Regions from separate parts of the Pseudomonas sp. S3_G06 genome, predicted to be linked through region 3. Evidence: riboswitches for the same ligand, from Rfam matches in the RefSeq annotation. Region 3 holds a riboswitch; each other region holds the start of a gene.
The links. A riboswitch is a leader RNA that binds a small molecule or an ion and turns the genes downstream of it on or off. The one in region 3 is predicted to bind cobalamin.
Positions count from the first base shown of each region.

Region 1 (2,256 bases), 820 kb from region 3:
CTTAGCTTCGGCGAGTGCCGAAGAACCTCGAAAGCGCAAGGCTACGCATGGGTCCGTCGTGGGTCAATGGTCGGTGAGTCTGAAACTGGGGGTATATCCGTTGCTGCGGTAACGGCTTCTTATGGTTTCGCTCTTACAGCGAGTCCCTTTTTCAAACGCCGGAGTGCCGGCCCAGCAAAAAAGAAACCAAAAGGCTTTGCCCCGGCGTACGGCCCGCTCGCTGGAGCTCGGGGTACCTTCGTTACGGAGGGGCAAAAGATCAAAAGCAACAGCAAAAGCAAAAGCCAGATCAAAAGATCGCAGCCTTCGGCGGCTCCTACAGTTGGATTGGGTACCACTTCAAGAACAGGTCGGCTGTCAGGCCGCCTTCGCGAGCAGGCTCGCTCCCACAAAAGCAAAAGCAAAGCAGCGCAGCTGCCCGCGGCGAAGCCGCCCCACTCAACAATGAGCGCAAGCTCGAGTGCTCTTGATCTTGATCCACCGGCGACGTCGGAAGGCTGAGTGGAGGGATTGATCCGGGCGTGGGAGCGCAGCGACCGTTCGACGAAGTCGAACACAGCGCAAGGAGGTGCAGCGAAGCAAACCGGAGCCGCTGCGCCCGGATCAGTCCCGTAGCGAAGGAACCCGAGCCTGCGAGGGCCGAACGTAGGAGCAAGCGTTTTTTTGCTTACTTTTTTTAGGCGTTTGTAAAAAAAGTGAGTCGCCGTAAGGGCGAAACCCTAAGCAGCCGTTACCGCAGCAACGGATATACACACAAAAACATCAGAAAAACCCCCCACCGCAGCACCGACAACTCCCCGGAAATTGACTAAAAACCCAAACCCATGTTCTCCTGCCCACCTTGTTACGGGTGCCCTTCACAGGGTGAAACGGGAAACCGGTGAATCATGTGCTTTACTCAAAGCCATGTCAGTCCGGTGCTGCCCCCGCAACGGTAAGCGAGCGAAGCGTCAGATCCACTGTGCCCCGGCATGGGAAGGTGATGCTTGCAGGTCGGCGACCAGCCAACCCCTCGCGAGCCCGGAGACCGGCCCGCAACACCCAGCGCGCGCAAGCGCCGCTGACCACAAACAAACCCGCGGTGGGCGGGCGCTGTTCGAAATCCCTGCGTGCCCGGCTCGCAGGGATTTTCATGCGCTCTGTTTACCCGCTGACATTTCAGAGGGAAGCGCTATGTCGATCATCAGCAATACCGTCAGCCACACTGACCACATCTCCAGCAGCACCACACTCGGCCAACGCGTGGCCGCCGCCCTCTTCGCCTCGATCCTCGGTGCCAGTCTGGTCTGGTTCGCCGGCTTCTCGCACATCGAAGCGGTGCACAACGCCGCTCACGATACCCGCCACAGCGCCGCGTTCCCGTGCCACTGAGGCTTGCCGAGATGATCAAGCGTATTGCGCAAACCGCAGGCTTCACCGGCTTGCTGGCCGCCCTGCTGCTGACCCTGCTGCAGAGTTTCTGGGTATCGCCACTGATTCTGCAGGCCGAAACCTTCGAGAAATCCGAACCGGTCGCGCAAGTTCACGAACACGCCGCCGGCACCGCCGCCCACAGCCATGATGGCGAAGCCTGGGAGCCGGAAGACGGCTGGCAGCGCGTGGTCTCGACCACTGGCGGTAATCTGGTGGTGGCGGTGGGTTTCGCCCTGATGCTCGCCGGCCTGTACACCTTGCGCGCGCCAACCAAAACCTCGCAAGGGCTGCTCTGGGGTCTGGCCGGTTACGCGACGTTCGTACTCGCGCCGACCTTGGGCCTGCCACCTGAATTGCCGGGCACTGCGGCTGCCGATCTGGCTTCGCGGCAGATCTGGTGGATCGGCACCGCCGCTTCGACCGCCGTCGGCCTGGCACTGATCGCCTTCAGTCGTCACTGGCTGATGAAGCTTCTCGGTGTGGCGATTCTCGCCGTGCCGCATGTGATCGGCGCGCCGCAACCGCAGGTGCATTCGATGCTTGCCCCAGAGGCACTGGAAACCCAGTTCAAAATCGCTTCGCAGCTGACCAACGTCGCGTTCTGGCTGGCCTTGGGCTTGATCAGTGCATGGTTGTTCCGCCGTAAAAGCGCAGGTCCATATCAGGCATGACCGATGACCGCGCAGCGCCGACCCTCGTGGTCGGCCTCGGCTGCCAGCGCGGCTGCCCGGCCAGTACGTTGCGTGCATTACTCGATCAAGCGTTGCAGGCGCACCGCATCGAGCTGCGAGCGGTCAAGGCTTTGGCGAGTATCGACCTCAAGCGCCACGAACCGGGGTTGCT
Region 1 covers NZ_CP162738.1:2,563,865-2,566,120, forward strand. The annotation lists cobalamin riboswitch at 1-45, opposite strand, end outside; cobalamin riboswitch at 832-1,050, shown strand; gene AB4N47_RS11460 (CbtB domain-containing protein) at 1,174-1,371, shown strand; gene AB4N47_RS11465 (CbtA family protein) at 1,383-2,084, shown strand; gene AB4N47_RS11470 (cobalamin biosynthesis protein) at 2,081-2,256, shown strand, end outside.
Region 1: another riboswitch for cobalamin. It lies ahead of AB4N47_RS11460 (CbtB domain-containing protein); the one in region 3 lies ahead of cobO (cob(I)yrinic acid a,c-diamide adenosyltransferase).

Region 2 (2,256 bases), 1.6 Mb from region 3:
GGTTGTGCTTGACCGCGTCCATGTTGCGCGTCACCGGATCACTGCGCAGGAAGGCGAGTTTTTTCTGATAGTCGTCCGCCGGGAAACGCCGACGATCCATGCGCGCGATCACCAGAAATGTCGGGTTGGCCTTGGCGATGGTTTCCCAGCCGACGGTCGGCCATTCTTCATCCGACTCGACGACGTTGCGCACGCCGAGGGTGCTGAGCATGAAATCGGGAACGCCTTTGTGCCCGGCCACGAACGGCTCGATGTCCATCTCGGCGCTGGAGAACCACACAAGGGCGCTGACGTCTTTGCGCTGCTGCTTTTTCGCGGTGGCGATCGACTGCGCGAGGCTGGCTTTGAGCTGCTCATTGAGCTGCTCGCCACGCGCCTGCACATCGAAAATCGCTGCGAGCTGGCTCACGGCTTTGTAGATGCTGTCGATGCGAAACGGCGCCAGCCGCGTGCCGTCCGAGCCGACGAGGTTGTCCTTGGCTTCGCAATCGGAGGGCAGCAGATAGGTAGGAATCTTCAGTTCATGAAACTGCTCGCGAGTGCCGACCGCGCCTTGCGGGCCGACCATCCATTCCAGCTCGACGGCAACCAGCTCCGGGCGTTTAGCGATCACCGCTTCGAAACTCGGCTCGTTGTCGGCGAGGCGCTCGATCCTGTCGTTCTGCGCTTTGTATGTGCCCAGCACGTCGTTGAACCACAACGAGGTGCCGACGACTTTGTCGCCCAGGCCCAAGGCATAAAGCATTTCCGTACCGGCCTGGCCGATGGTCACCGTGCGCGCAGGCGCGTGCTGAAAGGTCAGGCTGCTGCCACAGTTTTCCACGGTCAGCGGATACGCAGTCGGCGACGCTTGCGCCAGGGCGCAAAGGCTCAGAGCGGTGAGCAGGGTGGCAACGCGGGGCAGCAGCATGGGGCAGTCTCCAGGGGAACCGTACGGGAGCGGGCGGGTACGGTTGGAAACACACCTCGGGCGCAGTCGTGGAAACTGCGCAAGGCCGGCACGGGGAAAATACGCGCGGCACGATGTCCTTCCCGGACACCCCGCCGGTTAGTCAGTCGCTGTGCCGGCAGGTCTCCTGACTGATGCGTCATCGCCACGCTCCGGCCTTCCCGGGGTTCACCCAGTGGCAGTCGAGGAGCAGGCTCGGCACCTACAGTTGCGGGGGCAGTTCCGATTGATGCTGTGCAAGCATTTCGGATTCCCTATTAATTCCGTGTGGAAACCGGCGGCGGCATGGTAGTCGATTTGCACGGTGGAGGGGGAGGCGAATCTGCCACAGCGTCGATTTTGTCGTCGGCATTGCAATCGGCCGTATGCACTGATTAATATACGTTCCATATACATTTCGTATCGGATACAAATATGGGCATCGTAAAAATTTCAGAGGACATGCACGAGAACCTGCGCATCTCCAGCAACGCCCTCAGCCGCTCGATCAACGCGCAGGCCGAGCACTGGATGCGCATCGGCATGCTCGCCGAGCTGCACCCCAACCTCGACCACAGCGCCATTTGCCGCCTGCTGATCCGCGCCGAACAGAACGGTGGCCTGGATCTGCAACAACTGACTCAGGAAGCCGTCAGCGCATGAGAAACCAGATCAAGATCAACACGCCGGCCGACATCGAAAAATCCCGCGCCGCCGGCAAACTCGCCGCCGAAGTACTGGCGATGCTGGTGCCGCATGTGAAGGCCGGGGTGACCACCGATGAGCTGGACCGGTTGTGCAACGACTACATCGTCAATGTGCAGAAAGCCGTGCCGGCCAACGTCGGTTATCACGGCTTTCCGAAAACCGTCTGCGCGTCGGTCAACGATGTGGTGTGCCACGGCATTCCATCGGGTACGCCATTGAAAGACGGCGACATCGTCAACCTCGACATCGCGGTGATCAAGGACGGCTGGTTCGGCGATACCAGTCGCATGTATGTGGTGGGCGAGGCGACTCCTGAAGCGCAGCACCTGATCAAGACCACTTACGACGCGATGTGCGCGGGCATTCGCGCAGTGAAACCGGGCGCAACGCTGGGCGATATCGGTCATGCGATCCAGAGCCTGGCGGAGGCGGAGGGCTTCAGCGTGGTGCGCGAGTACTGCGGCCATGGCATCGGCAAGGTCTATCACGACGAACCGCAAATCCTGCATTACGGCTTTCCCAATCAAGGGCTGAAGCTCAAGGCCGGGATGATTTTCACCGTGGAACCGATGCTCAATGCCGGCAAACGCCATGTGAAGAACATGCCAGACGGCTGGACC
Region 2 covers NZ_CP162738.1:1,744,260-1,746,515, forward strand. The annotation lists gene AB4N47_RS08065 (ABC transporter substrate-binding protein) at 1-910, opposite strand, end outside; cobalamin riboswitch at 1,050-1,243, opposite strand; gene AB4N47_RS08070 (ParD-like family protein) at 1,364-1,591, shown strand; gene map (type I methionyl aminopeptidase) at 1,588-2,256, shown strand, end outside.
Region 2: another riboswitch for cobalamin. It lies ahead of AB4N47_RS08065 (ABC transporter substrate-binding protein); the one in region 3 lies ahead of cobO (cob(I)yrinic acid a,c-diamide adenosyltransferase).

Region 3 (2,256 bases):
TCGGGCTTGGGCGGCGCGTTGGTTTCCGCCACCAGCACATCGCCGTTGGGCAGCACATAGAGCCAGCGCGGGTGATCGAGGCCTTCGGCAAACGCCGCGACCTGGGTGCCGGCCGCTGCGGTCGGTTTCGCGCCGTCCGGCCAGCCCACCGCCGGGGCGATGTTCACTGTCGGGATCAGCGTCTTGTTCGGTTCGGGCAGTTTCGGTGACGGACCGGTGCCGTCGGAGACTTGCAGGCTGGAGGTTTCACCGCAGGCGGCGAGCCCGCCTGCGACGGCGATGATAAGAGCGAGTTGGGCCTTGCGCATTGCTGATCTTCCCTATGAATGCATTCCTAAACATAGAGGAGGGCGCAGGCCCGATGGTTCAACTGCTCAACCGCGGGCTTCCTTGAACAGCACGGCGATGCCCGGATGATAGTTGCCCGCGTCGCTGTGCAATTTGCGATAGGCGTAGGGGAAATACCAGGCCACGGCGCAGGTGTGTTCCTTTTGCAGGTCGTCGACCATGTCCTGCAATTCTTCGGGGCTGGCGCTGTGCTGAGGTTTTTGCGGAGCAACAAAGAGGCAGCCGAGCTTGAGATCGCTGGCGTAGCTGATGCGCTTGGCATCAACGGTGATGTCGAGCAGGGCCTGGGTCAGGTTGAGGTTGTTGACCCGTGGCCAGCGTTGCGTGGCCTGAATGAACGCGCGGTCTTCGGCGCCGGCAATCAGCAGGTCGGCGCGGGCATTGCGTTCGCCTTCTTCGTTCTGTTTGCGCGTGGCCGTGTCGTTCAGCGTGACCATTTCAGCCATCCACGCCGCTGCCGCGAGCAGGCCGAGATTGGCTTTCTCGTCGTGCCAATATGGCGTGTCGTTGTCGCCGCGAACGGTGTTGTAGCGATCGATACAGTCAAACCAGCGTTCCAGCAACGGGCGCAGGAATTCCAGGCGCGGGTTGCTGATGATCATGCCTTGCATCGTCGTCATCCTTATTGTTGTAGTGGGCTTTTTGGAAAAAAGCATGGCTCTTTGATATCACTTGTCACAGTCTGGCACAAGATTGCCGCTGCACAATTGAGCAGCGGCAGTTATTCGCGCGCAAAGCGCCTCTTCAATTGACGCTCCACCCCCAACCCTCTAACCTTCGCCGCTTGTTTCAGGTGCTCTGTGGCCCCGCGTCGACAGAGTGAAACAGGGAAGCCGGTGAGGGTGGTCTTCAAGCGAAGCCACGACGATCCCGGCGCTGCCCCCGCAACGGTGAATGAGTGAAAACTGCGCCTTGAGCCACTGCCTCGAAAGAAGCGGGAAGGCGCGCAGTCCGGCGAAACGCCGCTCATGAGCCCGGAGACCGGCCTGATCCATCTCAGCGGCATCACGGTGGGCGATGCCAGGCTTTTTGCCGTCTATTCTTGTGCCTGCCCGCCGTTATCCAGCCTCAACGGAGAGCTCCCCCCATGACTGATTCCCCCGAGCGTGACGAGCGCCATCTGGCGCGCATGCAGCGCAAGAAAGCCGTGATCGACGAACGCATTGCCAACTCGCCCGACGAATGTGGCTTGGTGCTGGTGCTGACCGGCAACGGCAAAGGCAAGAGCAGCTCGGCGTTCGGCATGCTCGCCCGCGCGATGGGCCACGGCATGCAGTGCGGCGTGGTGCAGTTCATCAAGGGCCGCAACAGCACCGGCGAAGAATTGTTTTTCCGCCGCTTCCCCGAGCAAGTGCGTTTCCACGTCATGGGTGAAGGCTTTACCTGGGAAACCCAGGATCGTCAGCGCGACATCGCCGCGGCGACCGCCGCTTGGGAAGTCTCGCGCGAATTGTTGCGCGACCCTTCGATCGGTCTGGTGGTGCTCGACGAATTGAACATCGCCCTCAAGCACGGCTACCTCGATCTCGATCAGGTGCTCAGCGATTTGCAGGCGCGTCCGCCGATGCAACACGTGGTGGTCACCGGTCGCGGCGCCAAGCCGGAAATGATCGAGATGGGCGACACGGTCACCGAGATGGGCATGCTCAAGCACGCCTTCCAGGCCGGGATCAAAGCGCAGAAAGGCGTCGAACTTTGAAGCAACCACGCCACTGCCCGGCGGTGTTGATCGCCGCGCCGGCCTCCGGTCAGGGCAAGACCACCGTCACCGCCGCACTCGCCCGTTTGCATCGCAATCAGGGGCGCAAGGTCCGCGTGTTCAAATGCGGGCCGGACTTTCTCGATCCGATGATCCTCGAGCGCGCCAGCGGTGCGCCGGTCTATCAATTGGACATGTGGATGGTCGGC
Region 3 covers NZ_CP162738.1:3,386,587-3,388,842, reverse strand. The annotation lists gene AB4N47_RS15100 (PQQ-dependent sugar dehydrogenase) at 1-308, opposite strand, end outside; gene AB4N47_RS15095 (hypothetical protein) at 375-959, opposite strand; cobalamin riboswitch at 1,123-1,352, shown strand; gene cobO (cob(I)yrinic acid a,c-diamide adenosyltransferase) at 1,436-2,047, shown strand; gene AB4N47_RS15085 (cobyrinate a,c-diamide synthase) at 2,044-2,256, shown strand, end outside.